4 regions of the Sphingobium sp. B8D3B genome follow, and region 2 is predicted to be linked to each of the others. Evidence: predicted binding sites of a transcription regulator. Region 2 holds the regulator's gene; each other region holds the start of a gene.
What was found. The regulator LexA, encoded in region 2, represses DNA repair genes until DNA is damaged. The targets are predictions, from matches to a motif close to GTTCCNCNCTTGTTCT.
Positions count from the first base shown of each region.

Region 1: M2343_RS08915 (ImuA family protein) is a predicted target of LexA. The motif match lies at 2,237-2,252, and genes of this name have one in related genera.
Region 3: M2343_RS01265 (putative DNA modification/repair radical SAM protein) is a predicted target of LexA. The motif match lies at 2,095-2,110, and genes of this name have one in related genera.
Region 4: uvrA (excinuclease ABC subunit UvrA) is a predicted target of LexA. The motif match lies at 1,703-1,718, and genes of this name have one in related genera.

Region 1 covers NZ_JAOQON010000001.1:1,897,879-1,902,247, forward strand. The annotation lists gene M2343_RS08900 (hypothetical protein) at 1-520, opposite strand, end outside; gene M2343_RS08905 (hypothetical protein) at 524-1,489, opposite strand; gene M2343_RS08910 (nuclear transport factor 2 family protein) at 1,516-1,971, opposite strand; gene M2343_RS08915 (ImuA family protein) at 2,255-3,028, shown strand; gene M2343_RS08920 (Y-family DNA polymerase) at 2,910-4,369, shown strand, end outside.
Region 2 covers NZ_JAOQON010000001.1:753,177-757,545, forward strand. The annotation lists gene gltX (glutamate--tRNA ligase) at 1-399, opposite strand, end outside; gene M2343_RS03480 (ComEC/Rec2 family competence protein) at 513-2,585, shown strand; gene lexA (transcriptional repressor LexA) at 2,610-3,314, opposite strand; gene M2343_RS03490 (bestrophin family protein) at 3,434-4,330, opposite strand.
Region 3 covers NZ_JAOQON010000001.1:278,251-282,619, reverse strand. The annotation lists gene M2343_RS01280 (MerR family transcriptional regulator) at 1-245, opposite strand, end outside; gene M2343_RS01275 (MauE/DoxX family redox-associated membrane protein) at 314-1,093, shown strand; gene purC (phosphoribosylaminoimidazolesuccinocarboxamide synthase) at 1,143-1,922, opposite strand; gene M2343_RS01265 (putative DNA modification/repair radical SAM protein) at 2,113-3,354, shown strand; gene M2343_RS01260 (UdgX family uracil-DNA binding protein) at 3,351-4,369, shown strand, end outside.
Region 4 covers NZ_JAOQON010000001.1:1,947,541-1,951,909, forward strand. The annotation lists gene M2343_RS09140 (hypothetical protein) at 1-197, opposite strand, end outside; gene M2343_RS09145 (Crp/Fnr family transcriptional regulator) at 351-1,127, shown strand; gene M2343_RS09150 (hypothetical protein) at 1,163-1,525, opposite strand; gene uvrA (excinuclease ABC subunit UvrA) at 1,726-4,369, shown strand, end outside.

The sequences.
Region 1 (4,369 bases), 1.1 Mb from region 2:
TATCGAAATTCCGGTCGGCCAGTGCGATCATCTCGGCGCGGGACAGGCGCTCGCGCTTGGGCACGATGGTGCGCAGACCCGCTCTGACCTCGGTCGGCATGGAGGGATGCTGCGGCGCGAATGACCGGCCGATCACCGTCTCGGCTTCCGCGATCCGCCCGGCGACGATCTTGAGGCGGGTGGCATAGCCGACGGTCTTGCCGGCCTCTTTCACTTCTCCCAGCACCGCGACTTGCCCGGCGTGCACATCGGCTGCCCGCGCCTGGTAGCTGCTATAGCCATCCGTCGTCTGCCAGAGCCCCTCGCCCGGCGCCACCGGCACGCCATTCTCGGTGGCGCGGAAGTCCGGTGCGAGATCGAGACCGGCCGGTGTGCCCTGCTCGACGGCGGCAAGATAGCGGTCCACATGCGCATAGAGGCAGGCGCGGTCGCACGCAGGCGCGGCCTCCCGTGCCAGCGTCGGCAAGCCAGTGGAGAGCAGCAGCGCGAGGGCGGTGGCACGCCATGCAAAGCGGATCATCGCTCAGTTCTCCCCGCCGGACCGGGCATCGCGCAGATCGCCCTGCCAGCCGCTGTCTGCCTCATAAGGCGCGAATTTGAAGATCGCCTCGACCTCGTGAATCTTGCCGCTGCGCACGCCGAGGATTTCCGCATTGAGCAGCGAGACCGGCTGGCGCGGCTTGTCATGGCAGATGGTGCCATAGCCGGGGATCTCGTTGCACCGGCCGTTCTTGTACCAGCGCATAACATAGACGCCGAAGACGAGCTGCTTCTCTTCATCGAGCAGGAGGAAGCGGCGCGGCTCGACCGCGTCGAGCTGGTCGAACAGGTGCAGGCTGATCTGCTGGCCGCAGCCCATGCTGCCGAAATGCGGCTTGGGCACGCCGGGGATCGTGCCGATGGGATAGTTGAGCTCCGCATTGCCGCTCATCGCCATGCGGTTCTCGATGCGCTGGCAATCCTCCGCATAGGGGGAGCCGTCGGCCGCGAGCAGCGCGTCGAAATTGGCATTGGCCGTTTGGATCATCTGCTGGCGGGTCAGCCGCTCGGCGGGCGGAACGATCTTGCGGAACGACGCGCGCGGCGCCGGCACGATGGATGTGCCGGGCACCCGCCCGCGCCCGAGAATCGTCTCCACCTCGGTGATCTGGCGATCCGCCACCTTGAGGCGCAGCGCGATGGTGACCTTGCCCTCCCCTTCCAGCACCTCGCCGATATAGCCGACGGTGCCGCTCACCGGATCGGCGAGGTCGATGCGATAGGTGCCGAGGCCGGTCGCCGTCTGCCACAGGCCCGCGCCGAGACGGACCTCCTGCGCATCCTCCGTCGCGCGATATTGCGCTGCCATCGGCGCCCGAGCGGGCGCGCGCGCGACCATCGCGGCCAGATATTGGTCCATGATCTCGGTGAGGCAGGTGCGATCACAGGCCGCCGGTGCCGCAGGCCCGGCAGCCATTGCCGGGGCGGCGGGCAGGAGCGCGGCCATCATGGCCAGCCCCCGGATGGGACGCGCGATCATGGCTGCACGGGACGCGGGCGGGGCCGGATGCGGGTGATCTTGCCGCATGGAATCTCGTAGAGCAGCACGCCGCGCAGCCGCCAGTCATCACCCGCCTTCAAGGGCCGTGAGCCAAAGTCCGGCCAGTCGCTGGTGGCCTGGAAATGTGCTTCCAGATCGACCGTCGCGCCCTGCGGTTGCACCTCAATGGCGTGCGGGGTCACATGCTCCTGCAGCCCACGGGCATCGACGTCGCGATAGAAGGCGATGATCGCCTCGCGCCCCTTGAGATCGGGCCATTTGCCGCCTTTCACCAACACGACATCGGGGTCGTAATAGCTGGTGAAGCAGGCATAATCGCGCGCATTGAAACAAAGGAAATAGCGCTCGAAATCGGCCTTGGTCATGCCCGGCGACGGGCAATTCTCGGCCGCCACAGCCGTTTGGGCGAGCGATCCGAACAGAGCAAGCATAAGCGCTTTGCCGACGGCTGACCTGAACCGCATCCCCTGTGACCTCCCCCTCATGACGCACATCCGCATGCAGCGGATAAATCGTGATACGTCGTTGTAGTTTATTCCGTCCTGCAGGTCTGCCTTGTCAAGCGAAATGCCCGGCGAGGAACCGCCTTTGCGATACTCTGTCGCAGGCGTGACGGAGCAATGATCGTTCGACTCCAGTGGCTTGGGCCGCGATCGGACAAGCTGCCGGAACGATCCCTTGACCCTGCTCAGAATAGGAACATAATAGGAACATATGAGACTCGCCCCTGCCCTTTTGTGCGATCACGCGATGCCGGATGCCCCCTCCCGAAAGGCGTTCGGCATCGCCGCGATCGATACGCTGCTGGGCGGCGGGCTGGCGCGCGGGCGGGTGCATGAAGTCTATGCGGCAGAGGTGGACGATGTCGCGGCAGCGGCGGGTTTCGTCGTCTCGCTGGCGACAGGTTTGAGCGAGGCCGAGGGCAAGGTGCTATGGCTCCGCGAGCGACAGGCGAGCCGAAAAGGCGGCGTGGCGCAGGGCCATGGCTGGGCCGAACTGGGCGGCGCCCCCGGTCTGGGGCTGATCGGCACCGTCAGGGACGGCATGGACCTGCTGCGTGCGGCCGTGGATGCCTTGCGCTGCTCCGGTCTAAGCGCAGTCGTGTTGGAAGGCTGGGGCTCGATGCCCGCGCTGGACCTGACCGCCAGCCGCCGCCTGACTCTGGCGGCAGAGAAATCCGGCGTGACATTGCTGCTGCTGCGCCCGGACGCGCCGCCCGTGCCCAGCGCGGCACAGACCCGCTGGCAGGTGGCCGCCGCACCTTCGCTCGCGCTGCCGGGCAATGCGCCCGGACTGCCGACCTTCGATGTGACCTTGCTGCGCCAACGTTCCGGCCCTTGCGGCCTTTCCTGGCGGCTGGAGTGGGACCGTGACCGACGCTTGTTCCGTGAAGCGGCGCTATCTGGCGCTGTGGTTTCCGCTCCTGCCCACAGAAAGGCTGCGGATTCAGCAGGGGATCGACAGCGCGGGGACCGGCGGGCAGCCTAACGGGCCGCTGGTTCTCGTCGCCAAGATCAAGGGCGCATTGCGGCTGTGCGCCGTCGATGCGCAGGCCCACGCGCTCGGCATCTTGCCGGGCCAGACGCTGGCCGATGCCCGCGCGCTGCAGCCCGACCTCATCGTGGCCGACATGGACGAAGAGGCCGACCGTCACTGGCTGCAGCGGCTGGCCCGGCATTGCATCGCCTGGTCACCGCATGTCACCCTCGCCCCGCCCGATGGGATAACGCTGGATATTGCGGGAAGCGACCATCTGTTCGGCGGCGAGGCAGGCCTGGCCGCGCAGGCCGAGGATGCCTTCGCCGCGATTGGCATGAGCGTGCGCATGGCCACAGCCTCCACCGCGCAGGGCGCGCAGGCGCTGGCCCGTCATGCCCGCCTGCCCGTCACCAGCGAGCGGGAGGCGCTGCGGGCGCTGCCCGTGCTGGCGCTGGGGCTGGACGAAGAGGCGACGCTCGCCTTGCGCCGCGCCGGGCTAAAGACCATCGGCGATCTGGCGTCGCGGGCCGCCGCCAGCATCGCCGCGCGATTCGGGGCGGACGCGGTGACTGCCTTGCGCCGCCTGCTGGGCGAGGAACAGGCGCCGATCGATCCGCTCGCACAGCCCGAGCCACTCCATTTCGAGCGCCGTTTTGCCGAGCCGGTTGCCTTGCAGGCCAGCATCGCCGGCTGTTTTCTCGACCTGCTGCGCGAGGCGGCCCGGACACTCGATGAGCGCGGACTGGGTGGCCGGCGCTTTGTCCTGACATTGTTCCGCAGCGATGGGGCGCGCCATCGGCTGGCGATCGAGACCGGTCTGCCCACGCGCGATCCGGCGCCGGTGTTGCGCCTGTTCGACGAGCGCATCGGGACGCTGGCCGATCCGCTCGACCCCGGCTTTGGCTATGACCGCATCACCTTGTTCCTGCCCGTTACCGAGCCGCTCGGCACCAGCCAGCCGGCTCTGGATGGCAGCGAGCAGGATGCCGGCGCGCTGGCCGATCTGATCGACCGGTTGAGCACCCGCCTGGGGCCAGCCAGCCTGTGTCGTCTTGAGCCGCAGGACAGCCATATTCCCGAACAGGCGCAGCTTGCCTTGCCGGCGATCCACGCCCGTGCGCCCCTTCCATGGCCCACGCCGCCGGTGGGCGAGCCGCCCTTGCGGCCGCTGTTCCTGTTCGATCCGCCGCAGCCGGTGGAGGTGATCGCGCAAGTGCCGGACGGCCCGCCGCACCGCTTCCGCTGGAAACGCAGGCTGCACGAGGTGCGGCTCTATGAAGGCCCCGAGCGGATCGCCTCCGAATGGTGGCGGCGCAAGGGCGGTGAAGCCCCTGGCAAGGCCGGGCTGAC
Region 2 (4,369 bases):
CCAGCGCCCGTCGTAGCGCATCGGCTGACGCGCGGCGCGTTGCTGCTCGCGCAGGGCTGCCAGCTCTTCGGGAGTCGCGAAGCATTTATAGGCATGGCCGGCGTCGAGCAGGGCGTTGGCGACCTCGGCATGGCGTGCCGCACGCGCGAACTGGAAGACCGGTTCGTCATCGCCTGCAAGGCCCAGCCAGCTCAAGCCGTCGAAGATCGCCTCGATCGCGGATTCGGTCGAGCGGGCGCGGTCGGTATCCTCGACGCGCAGTAGGAACTTGCCGCCGTGGTGACGGGCGAAAAGATAGTTGAACAGCGCCGTGCGTGCGCCGCCAATGTGGAGATATCCCGTAGGCGAGGGGGCAAAGCGGGTGACGACCGTGCCTGTTTGTTTCCGTCCTTCTGCCACGCTATGCCTGCTTTTCCCTTATGTCGCGGGTGGGTTTCCTAGTGAACGAGAATGCCCCTAGCACGCCTTTTCCGGCTCGACAAATACCGTTGTTGCGCCGCAGCAGTGTCTGGTTGGGACGGCTTCATGCGCGAGCGGAATCGGTGCTGGAGGCCGAGCGGGCGCAACTGCCACTGTGGGTGCCGATCCTGCTGGGCGCCGGGATTATCGCCTGGTTCACCCTGCCTGCGCCGCCGCAGTGGATGGCGTGGATCGCCTTCTGGCTGGGCGCCGCCGCCGCCTTTGGCGCCGTGGGGCGCGGAGGGCGATTGCCTGCTGCGCTCGCCGTTGGCGCGGTGCTGCTGGCGGCGGGCTGTCTGCTGATCTGGGCCAAAGCGCTGCTCGTGGCGGAGCCACCGCTCGCGCGCGCTGCCGTGGTGGAGACGGAAGCGCGCGTCCTCTCGGTGACGCCTTTGGCCGCGCGGGGACTGGTGCGGCTGGAGGTCGCGCCGCTGTCGCGGCCCGATCTGCCGGCGCGGGTCCGCATCAACGCGGCGCCCGATCAGATGGCAGAGGAGATTGCCGCAGGGGACCGCATTGCCGTCCGAGCGCGGCTAATGCCGCCTGCACCGGCTGCCCTGCCGGGCGCTTATGATTTTGCGCGGACGGCCTATTTTTCCGGCCTCGGCGCTACCGGGCGGGCACTCGGCAAAGTGCAGCGCCTCGATGCGGCAACCGCTGGCGGGGATGCGCGCGCGACTCTCGCCCATCACATCGCCGCCCGGTTGCCGGGGCCGGAAGGGACGATCGCGATCACGCTCGCCACGGGCAATCAGAACTGGATCAGTGAGGCGGATGCGGACGCGATGCGGCGCAGCGGGCTCGCCCATCTGCTCTCGATCAGTGGCTTGCACGTCTCCGCGCTGATCGGCGGCGTGATTCTCATCATGGTCAGTCTGCTTGCGCTGTCGCCGACCTTTGCGCTGCGCTGGCCGGTGCTGATGATCGCCGCCTGCGTGGGTGGCGCGGCGGGCATCGGATACACTGTGTTCACCGGGGCGCAGGTGCCGACGATCCGCTCGTGCATTGCCGCTCTGCTGGTGATCGCGGGCATGGCCCTGGGGCGTGAGGCCATCGGGCTGCGCTTGATCGCGACCGGCGCGCTGATCGTAATGATCTTCTGGCCGGAGGCTGTCATCGGCCCCAGCTTCCAGATGAGCTTCGTTGCCGTGACCGCAATCGTGGCGCTTTACGAATATCCCCCCGCACGGCGGCTGTTCGAGCGACGTGATGAGGGGCGGATAAAGCGCTGGACCCGCAGCCTCGGCGCCTTGCTGGCGACAGGTTTGCTGGTGGAGCTGGTGCTGACGCCGATTGCCTTCGCTCATTTTCATCGCTCGGGCCTGCTTGGCGCTGCGGCCAATATGATTGCCATTCCGCTGACCAGTTTCGTGGTGATGCCGGCTGAGGTGCTCGCGCTGGTGCTCGACGCTGTGGGGCTGGGGGCGCCGGTCTGGTGGGTGGTCGGTGTGGCGCTCAAGTCCCTGCTGTGGATCGCGCATACTGTCGCCAGTCAGCCCTTTGCCACGCTGTCGCTGCCCGTCTCCAGTGGACTGGCCTTTGCGCTCGCCATGATCGGCCTCTTGTGGCTGATGCTCTGGCACACGGCGCTGCGTTGGTGGGGCCTGCCTCTGGCGGCGGTCGGCTTTTTCCTGATATTTCTGGCACCGTCCGCCGACGTGCTCGTCACCGCCGACGGCCATCATGTGGCGGTGCGCCTGGGCGACGGGCGCATGGCGCTGTTGCGGGACCGGAGCGGGGACTATGTTCGGACGACTTTGGCCGAGGCGAGCGCTTATGACGGCGAGTTTGCGTCCCTCGCGCAGGCGCCGGACACCCGATGCACGCGGGACATGTGCGCGATGACATTGCCGGGCCGTGCCGGTCAGCCGCCGGTCCACCTGCTGATCAGTCGCTCGCGCCTGCTTGTTCCCTATCCCGAGCTGGTGGCCGCCTGCGCACAGGCTGATCTTGTGATCGCCGACCGACGCCTGCCGCCCGGATGTGTGCCGCGCTGGGCAAAGCTGGATCGGCCAGCGCTGAGCGCTATGGGCGGCGCACTGATCCTGCTCGACAGCCGGGAGATCGTGCCGGGCCACGACCCGCGCAGTCGCCATCCCTGGATAGCGGGCACCGGCTCGCGCTAGAGCCGGCGTCCCATATAGCCCGCCTCAGTTATAACGCCGCAATAGCCCCGCGAGCCGGCCCTGAATGCGCACCTGCCGCGCCTCATAGGTTTGCGGCTCATGGTCGCGATTGGCAGGATCGAGCCGCACCTTGCGGCCCTCATGATGGAAATATTTGAGCGTCGCTTCATTCTCGTCGATGAGGGCCACGACGATCTGGCCATCCCGCGCCGTCTCGGTCCGCTGGATCAGCGCGAAGTCACCGTCGAAAATCCCCGCTTCGATCATCGAGTCACCGGAGACTTCCAGAGCGTAATGATCGCCGGCGCCCAGCAACGCGGCCGGGACCGGCAACATGGTGTCGCTCTCCATCGCCTCGATGGGAAGACCGGCAGCGATGCGCCCATGCAGCGGAATTTCGATCACGTCATTGGCGGCGATGGGGATCGTCCGCGCCGGCGGGGTGGGCGCCTTGCGCAGCGGGGTCACGTTGGTGGCCGCCGCCGGCTCTTCCGTCCGCTCCGCCACGGGCATACCATCGGGCAGTTTGAGGATTTCGAGCGCCCGCGCACGATTGGGCAGCCTGCGGATGAAGCCGCGCTCTTCCAGCGCGCTGATCAGCCGATGGATGCCGGACTTCGATTTGAGGTCCAGCGCCTCCTTCATCTCCTCGAAACTGGGCGAGACGCCACCCTGATCGAGATGCTGCTTGATGTAGCTGAGCAGTTGCTGTTGCTTGGCGGTCAACATGAGTGGTTCCCCAATATGGAACGGACGGAGAACGTTTAGGAAACGAATCGAGCCACGTCAACACGGATCGGCCAAATATCTCAGGTTTCGGTGCGCTCCAGCCTCGCGCTAGCAAGCAATCAGGTCAGGATGTGCTGATCGGGCGCGATGGGTGCGGGGAGGTCGGTCGCGCCGAGGCGGGCGAGCATTTCGCGTTCCACCGTCCGCGTCATCGCATCGAGCGGCAAATCGTTGGGATCATAGCCGAACGGGTCTTCCAGCTGATCGCCCAAGGCGTCCAGCCCGAAGAAGGTATAGCTCGCCACCAGCACCGGAATGAGGGCCCACCAGCCCAGCGAGCCCGCCAGGGCGAAGGGCAGCAACAAGCAGAAGACGTAGGTCGTGCGGTGGAGGATGAGCGAATAGGTGAACGGCACCGGCGTGCTGGCGATCCGCTCACAGGCCGCCTGCACATCGCTGAGCGCCTTGAGTTGGCCTTCGATGAGCGAGTGGTGGATCGGGTTGATCTTTTCATCCGCGGACAGGCGCAGGCAGTGCGCGCCCATCTCGTAGAGCACGGTGTCGGTCGGGTTCGGGGAGGTGCGCCACGGTCCATCGTTCACCCACCGGCCGATCGCGGCAGCCTCGTCGTGCTGCCGCAGGCGGGCGGCGAGGCCGTTGGTGAAGCCGCAGATGCCGCGGAGCAGCGGGGTGCGTTCCTCCTCAGGCAGCGAGGAAGTGAGCCGCGCGAAGGAGCGGCTCGCGATGATCAGCGCGCCCCATTGCTTGCGGCCCTCCCACCAGCGATCATAACAGGCACTGTTGCGGAAACTCATGAAGATGGAGAGCGACAGGCCGATCAGGGCGAATGGAATGCCGCTGATCTGCGCGAATAGCCCTGGCCAGGCGCGCGCTGCCAGAATGGCCGCCACGCTGGCCACGGCGATGCCTGCCAGCCGATGCTGGATATGCGGCATGATCGTGCCGCGATAGGCGAACAGCACTTCGAGCAAGCCAAGGCGGTTGCGAACGATCACGGGCGGACATCTCCTGCCAGGGCACGCGGCCACCGGACA
Region 3 (4,369 bases), 470 kb from region 2:
TCCTGCCCCGCGTCCAGCGACAACAGCGTGCGGATTTCCTCCAGCGTAAAGCCGGCCTGCTGCGCCGCTCGAATGAAGCGCAGCCGCCGGACATCCTCCTCACCATAGCGCCTTATGCCCCCGGACAGGTCGTTGCCGGCCTGCTTCTCGGGCGTGGGGAGCAAGTCCTTGCGCTGATAGAAGCGGATCGTCTCGACCCCCACACCGCCGGCTTTCGCCAGACCCGAAATGCTCATCGCCGCCATGCTTGACTCCGTACCGTGGTACAGACCCTATATGGGGTGCATGGACTTCTCAGCAAGGATGAGCGTCAATGCCTGAACCCCGCGCCACGAGCAGCCGTAAGGCCGTTCTCTATCGGATGGTGATGCCCGGCCACATCTGCCCGTATGGCCTCAAGGCGCTGCACCTGCTGCGCGGCAAAGGCTATGATGTCGAGGATCGCTGGATCGAAACCCGCGCCCAGCAGGAGGCGTTCAAGGCCGAGCATTATGTGACCACGACGCCGCAGGTGTTCATCGACGGTCAGCGGATCGGTGGCCATGATGACTTGCGCCGCTTCCTGGGCCTGAGCGTCAAAGATCCGAACGCGACGAGCTATACGCCTGTTCTGGTCGTGTTCGCTGTCGCGGCGCTGATCGCGCTGACGATCGATCTGTTGACGGCCGCGCCGCTGCTCAGCCTGCTCACCCTCGAGCGTTTCATCTCCACGACGATGATCCTACTGGCGATGCTCAAGCTGCAGGATGTGGATCGGTTCGCGACCATGTTCCTGGGCTATGATCTGCTGGCCCGCAAATGGGTGCCCTATGCCTCAATCTATCCGTTCGCCCAATTGGGCGCCGGCGTGCTGATGCTCGCGGGGGCCCTGCCCTGGCTCTCGGTACCAGTCGCCGCGTTCATCGGCGGCATCGGCGCGGTCTCGATCTACAAGGCCGTCTATGTGGAGAAACGCAGCCTCAAATGTGCCTGCGTCGGCGGCGGGACCAATGTGCCACTCGGCTTCGTGTCGTTCACCGAAGACTTGTTCATGGTCGCCATGGCCCTGTGGATGGGCCTCAATGCCTGGGTACTTCCCGGCGCGCCGATGTAAAGGCGCGGGTGCCGGGCGCCGCTGATGAGCGCCCGGCCCGAAACGCCTCTTACTTGCCGCGCTTCTTGCGGTGGCTTTCCAGATCGAGAACGTCGTTCTCAAGGCCCTCGGGCAGCAGGCCAAGGCGGCGGGCGACCTCCTGATAGGCCTCGACCTCACCGCCGAGATCGCGGCGGAAGCGGTCCTTGTCCAGCTTCTCGTTGGTGGCCATATCCCACAAGCGGCAGCCATCGGGGCTGATCTCGTCGGCCAGGATGATACGCGAGAAATCGCCATCCCAGATGCGGCCGAACTCCAGCTTGAAGTCGACCAGACGGATACCGATGCCGGCGAACAAGCCGCTCATGAAGTCGTTTACGCGGATCGCCATGTCGGCGATGTCGTGCATCTCTTCCTGGCTCGCCCAGCCGAAGCAGGCGATATGCTCTTCGGTGATCAGCGGATCGCCGAGCGCATCATCCTTGTAATAATATTCGATGAGCGTGCGGGGGAGCTGCGTGCCCTCTTCAATGCCCAGCCGGGTGGAGAGCGAGCCAGCGGCGACATTGCGCACCACGACCTCGATCGGCACGATCTCCACCTGACGAATGAGCTGCTCGCGCATGTTGAGCCGCTTGATGAAGTGGGTGGGCACGCCGATGTTCGCGAGCAGCGTGAAGACATGCTCGGAAATCCGGTTATTCAGCACACCCTTCCCGGAGATGGTCCCCTTCTTCTGCGCATTGAAGGCAGTCGCATCATCCTTGAAATACTGGATCAGCGTGCCGGGTTCAGGACCTTCATAGAGGATCTTCGCCTTGCCCTCATAAATCTGGCGACGACGGGACATGTGCGGGTGCCTACTCATCAGTTGTAAAAATCAAGGCCCCGGCGGCGCGAATCAGCGAGGATCAGCGGACACCGGGGCTCTCCGTCAGCGCATAGCGCAAGGCACATGGCAGTGCAATTTTCAGACGAACCGAGCCGGGCTGGCCCGCTCGGCGCTTGCCGGGCATTACGCTGGAACATATAAAGAACAAATGAAACAGGAGACGATTACCGACCGCTTGGCGATCCTTGCGGACGCCGCGAAATATGATGCTTCCTGCGCATCCTCCGGGACCGCCAAGCGCAACAGTCGCGACGGCAAGGGGATCGGCTCGACCGAAGGCATGGGCATCTGCCATGCTTATGCGCCGGATGGGCGCTGCATCTCGCTGCTCAAGATCTTGCTCACCAATCATTGCATTTTCGACTGCCATTATTGCGTCAATCGCAAGAGCTCGAATGTGCGGCGCGCGCGCTTCACGGCCCAGGAAGTGGTCGAGCTGACGCTCAACTTCTACCGGCGCAATTATATCGAGGGCCTGTTCCTCTCCTCCGGCATCATCAAGTCTGCCGACCACACGATGGAGCAGTTGATCGAGGTCGCGCGCGCGTTGCGGGAGGATCATGGCTTCAAAGGTTATATCCACCTCAAGACCATTCCCGAGGCCGATCGCATGTTGGTCGAACAGGCCGGTCGCTGGGCCGATCGCGTCTCGATCAATGTCGAACTGCCGACCGAGCGCGGTCTGACCGATTTGGCGCCCGACAAGAATGGCGGGCAGATCGAAGGCGCGATGGCGCGGCTCGGTTCGGCCATGGTCGAGGCGAAGGATGCGCGCAAACGCTTCAAACATGCGCCGATGTTCGCGCCCGCCGGCCAATCTACCCAGATGATCGTCGGCGCGGATGGCGCCAGCGACACGCAGATCATCGGCCGGGCCAGCGAATTGTACGACCGCCATCGCCTGCGCCGCGTCTATTATTCCGCCTTCAGCCCGATCCCCGATGCCAGCGCCGTCCTGCCGCTCAAGCGACCGCCGCTGATGCGCGAGCATCGGCTCTATCAGTCCGACTGGCTGATCCGCTTCTACGGATTTTCGACCAGCGAGGTGCAGACCGCGACCAACGATGACGGGATGCTGGCGCTCGACATTGACCCCAAGCTGGCCTGGGCCTTGCGGCACCGGCAGGATTTTCCGGTCGACATCAATCTGGCCTCGCGCGAGAAGCTGTTGCGCGTGCCAGGACTGGGCACGCGGGCGGTGGCTGCCATCCTGCAAGCCCGCCGCCATCATCGTCTCCGGCTGGATGATCTCGCCCGGCTCACCCGCACGGTGACGAAGTTGCGGCCGTTCATCGTCACGGCCGACTGGCGCCCGACTGGCTTGATCGACACGGCAAACCTGCGCGCCCGACTGGCCCCGCCGCCCCGCCAGATGGAACTGTTCGGGTGAGGCCGGCCTCGGTCCCGCACCCACCGGCGCTCTTCAGCGCCGAAATAGAAGATGCCCATGATTTCGATGCCTGGCGTGATCTGGCCCGCGCCCTGGTCTCGCAGGGCGTCACACCGGAGCATATCCGCTGGGCAGCGGCAACGGACGGCGGGCGGGATTTGTTCGCGTCCAAAGACACGCCTGAACCGGCTCCATCACCCCGCGCGGTCACGGCCAACAAGCGCTTCATCGGGTTGGCCCGCAAGGTGATCCTGCACAGCTCGGATACACGGTTGGCGCTGCTCTATCGCCTGCTGTGGCGCCTGCAAAGCGACCCACACCTGCTTGAAAAGACGAGCGATGCTGATGTGCACGCCCTGACGCAGTTGGAGCGGCAGGTGCGCCGCGACATTCATAAGATGCGCGCGTTCGTGCGATTTCGGCTGGCCCATGATCCCAATGGAACGGACCGCTATGTGGCCTGGTTTGAGCCGGATCATGCCATCGTGCGCGCCAATGCCCCGTTTTTCCTAAACCGGTTTGCGGGCCAGCGCTGGTCCATCCTGACACCCGATCTCAGCCTTCACTGGGATGGCGCTCAGCTTGCGGAGGGGCCGGGCGCCGACGCCCGGGATGCCCCTGGCGAAGACGAGATCGAAGGGCTTTGGCAGCGTTATTATGCCTCCATCTTCAACCCCGCGCGGCTCAAGGTGGCGATGATGGTGAAGGAAATGCCTCGACGCTACTGGAAGAACCTGCCGGAAGCCGCGTTGATCCCCGCGCTGATTGCCGGCGCGCAGGCTCGCGAGGCTCAGATGGTCGATCAGGGCGCCGATCCCTTCCAGCGCCCGCCCCCGACGTCCCTCGGCGAGATTGCCGAGGGCATCTCAACCTGCACTGCCTGCCCGATCGGTTGCAACGGCACGCGCGCCGTCGCGGGCGAAGGCCCCGGCAACGCGCGGCTGATGATCGTGGGCGAGCAGCCCGGCGATTTCGAAGAGCAGCAGGGCCGGCCTTTTGTTGGCCCGGCGGGGCA
Region 4 (4,369 bases), 1.2 Mb from region 2:
GTTTCGCCGCCCAGATTATAATCGACGATCGCGCCGGTGATATTGCCGCTTTCCAGAGCTGTAATCGCCTGGCTTACTGTGGCGACGGGATAGACCTCATCCGCCCCCAATTCGCGCAACGTCAACTCAAGGTCGAGCGCGATAAGCATTTCATCTTCAAGCAAAAGAACATTCAGCATCCCCGGTTCCTCGAACATTCAACGAGAGGCGCCGGCCTGCCCCTGTTACTGACCCTTTGCGGCCCGTTTACTATCATGAACGCGGCTCTGCGGTGCCTCTATGCGCGGTGAGTTGATGGATGTCTGTTCACTTTTGAACATAGACGGGAACTGCGGCGGGGGCTGATCGTTATGCATCGCATGCACGACATCGTCTCGCCCGGCATCGATCATAACAATCTGGTGGCAGCGCTGAACCCTGCCGATCTGGCCCTGATGGCCAAAGTGGCGCGTGTCGTGCGCCTGCCCACGGGCGCGACCCTGTACGACCCCGGCGATACCGTGGTGGCCGCTTATTTCCCGCTTGGCGATGCGGTCGCGACATTCCACGTCCTGATGGACGATGGCTCGTCGGTCGAGATCGCTATGGTCGGCCGTGAGGGCGCGGTTGGCGGCATTGTCAGCAGCGGGCGGCTCGCGGCCTATTCCCGCTCCTGCGTGATGCATGGCGGCTATTTCGCCCGGTTCGATTCTGCGACGCTGGAGACGCTGAAAGCGAGTTCTCCCGCTATTCGCGATCTGCTCAGCCGCTATGCGGACTGTCTGCTCGCCCAGATTTTTCAGTCGGTCGCGTGTAACGCCGTCCACAGCCTGGAGATGCGGGCGGCCAAATGGCTGACGGCCGCTGTCGATCGCACCGGCAACAATCAGGTGATGATGACGCAGGAGGAGTTCGGCTCCCTGCTCGGCATTGCGCGCAGCTATGCCAGCCGCCTGATCAAGAGCTTCAAGACCGACGGGCTCGTCCAGACCCGGCGCGGCTCGCTCGTCGTGCTGGATGCGGATCGGCTGCGTCAGCGCGCCTGTTCATGCAACGATATGGTGCGCACCCATTTCGATCACGTGCTGGCGGGCGTCTATCCAGACCCCGCCGAGCTTGAGCATCTGGTCCACGACGTCAGCCCCTAGCGTTTGCCCGGAGGTGACGCGCGGGAGATGGTCTCCTACTTTCTGGTCTTCGGCGGAAGCGGCGCGCATTTGGTCTTGTCGCCAGCCAGACAGGCCGCGACATCCGCTTCCCACTTCGCCCGCGCCTCAGCGGCCTGCGCCTGTTCGGCGGCGATCTCTGCATCCCGCGCCGCCAGCGCGTCGCGATAGGTCTGTTCACGCGCGGCCTGCTCGTCGGCAATGGCCTTCTTCTGCGCCTCGAAATCGCTCATCTGCTGCGCAGCCAGCTTTGCCTGCTCGGCATGGAGCACACGCCGCTCTTCCTGCTCCTGCGGCGTGTCCTGCGCCAGCGCGACGGTGGCCGAGACCATCATGGTGGCTCCAAGGGTCGCCAGTCGTGCGTAACGTGCCAGGGTCATGTCGTTCTCCGTCGTCTGTCGGGCCGGGCATTCCACGCCACGGCCTGCTGGTACAATGATTAAGATCAAGACTCGATGCACGCGCAATCGCGCGAATGTCCGTCGGGCCATCTCGCATCTGGCCTCGGGCGATCCTATCTGTGCCTCTGGCTGAACCTTGCCGCTGGATTCCCTTCAGGAACAGAGATAGAACACCGCCCATGAGCCTTACCCATATTTCGGTGCGCGGCGCGCGCGAGCATAATCTCAAGGGCATTGACGTGGATCTGCCGCGCGATGCGCTGGTCGTCATCACGGGCCTCTCCGGCAGCGGCAAGTCGAGCCTCGCCTTCGACACCATCTATGCCGAGGGGCAGCGGCGCTATGTGGAGTCTCTCTCCGCTTATGCGCGCCAGTTTCTGGAGATGATGCAGAAGCCGGATGTTGAGCATATCGACGGCCTCTCGCCGGCCATCTCGATCGAGCAGAAGACCACGAGCCGCAACCCGCGCTCCACGGTCGCGACCGTGACCGAGATCTACGACTATATGCGCCTACTGTGGGCGCGCGTGGGCGTGCCTTACTCCCCCGCCACCGGCCTACCGATCAGCGCGCAGACGGTCAGCCAGATGGTCGACCGCGTACTGGCGCTGCCGGAGGGGACGCGGGTCTATCTGCTCGCCCCGGTCGTGCGGGGCCGCAAGGGCGAGTATCGCAAGGAACTGGCCGAATGGCAGCGGGCCGGCTTCACCCGCGTGCGCATCGATGGCGAATTCTACCCCATCGAGGAAGCCCCCGCGCTCGACAAGAAGTACAAGCACGACATCGAGGTGGTGGTGGACCGCGTAGTGGTCCGCGAGGATATGGCGCAGCGGCTGGCCGAGAGCTTCGAGACGGCGCTCAAGCTGGCTGAGGGGCTGGCTTATGTGGATTTGGCTGAGGGGACAGTGGCGTCTCTCCTTAACCCCTCCCTTTCAAGGGAGGGGCAAGGGGTGGGTGATGGCGGCTCAATGCCGTCATCGGAAGTCACGGGCGCGACGCAGCAGCCCCACCCCAACCCCTCCCCTGAAGGGGAGGGGCTGAAAAAAGGCATGAAAAACGCCGGCATTCCGGCCAACCGCATCATCTTCAGCGAAAAATTCGCATGCCCGGTCAGCGGCTTCACCATTCAGGAGATCGAGCCGCGCCTGTTCTCGTTCAACGCGCCGCAGGGCGCCTGCCCGGCCTGCGACGGCCTTGGCGAGAAGCTGGAGTTCGACGAGCAGCTCGTCGTCCCCAATGAGGCGCTGACGCTCAAAAAGGGCGCGATCGTGCCCTGGGCCAAGTCCAATCCGCCGAGCCCTTATTACATGCAGGTGCTCGCCTCCCTCGCCAAGGCCTTCGGCTTCAGCCTGGAGACGCCGTGGAGCGAACTGCCGGGCGAGGTGCGCCTCATCATCCTGCACGGCACGGGCGGCAAGCCGGTCACCCTCACCTTCCAGGATGGGCGCAAGAGCTACAGCGTCTCCAAACCGTTCGAGGGCGTGATCGGCAATCTCAACCGCCGGATGCTGCAGACGGACAGCGCCTGGATGCGCGAGGAGCTGGGCAAGTTCCAGACCGCGCAGCCCTGCGAAACCTGCGGCGGCGCGCGCCTAAAGCCCGAGGCGCTGGCCGTGAAGGTCGCGATGCAGGACATCGCCACCCCGACCCGCATGAGCGTGGTGGATGCGCTGGCCTGGTTCACCGCCCTGCCCCAGCATCTGACCGACCAGCAGAACCAGATCGCCAAGGCCATCCTCAAGGAGATCATCGAGCGGCTCGGCTTCCTCAACAATGTCGGCCTCGATTACCTGAATCTCGATCGCACCAGCGGCACGCTCTCGGGTGGCGAGAGCCAGCGCATCCGCCTCGCCAGCCAGATCGGCTCGGGCCTCTCCGGCGTGCTCTATGTGCTGGATGAGCCGAGCATCGGCCTCCACCAGCGCGACAACGACATGCTGCTCGTGACGCTCAAGCGCCTGCGCGATCTCGGCAACACCGTCATCGTCGTGGAGCATGATGAGGACGCGATCCGCGCGGCCGACCATATCGTGGACATGGGGCCGGGCGCCGGCGTGCATGGCGGCGAGATCGTCGCGCAGGGCACGCTGGCCGATGTGCTGGCGACGCAGGGCTCGCTCACCGCCGATTATCTCAACGGCACGCGGGAAATCCCCGTCGCCGCCAAGCGCCGCAAGGGCAGCGGCAAGAAGCTGACCGTGAAGAATGCCCGCGCGAACAATCTCAAGGGCGTCAGCGCGTCCATCCCGCTCGGCACCTTCACCTGCATCACCGGCGTCTCCGGCTCGGGCAAGTCCAGCTTCACCATCGACACGCTCTATGCCGCCAGCGCCCGCGCGCTGAATGGCGCCCGCGTCATCGCCGGCGCGCATGACAAGATCGAGGGGCTGGAGCATCTCGACAAGGTGATCGACATCGATCAGTCGCCCATCGGCCGCACCCCGCGCTCAAACCCGGCGACCTATACCGGCGCCTTCACCAACATCCGCGACTGGTTCGCCGGCCTGCCCGAGAGCCAGGCGCGCGGCTACAAGCCCGGCCGCTTCTCCTTCAACGTGAAGGGCGGCCGCTGCGAGGCCTGCCAGGGCGATGGCGTCATTAAGATCGAGATGCACTTCCTGCCGGACGTCTACGTCACCTGCGAGGAATGCCACGGCAAGCGCTACAATCGCGAGACGCTGGAGGTGAAGTTCAAGGGCCACAGCATCGCCGACGTGCTGGACATGACGGTGGAAGACGCCGTCGAGTTCTTCAAGGCCGTGCCGCCGATCCGGGACCGCATGGCCATGCTCGCGGAAGTGGGCCTGGGCTATGTGAAGGTCG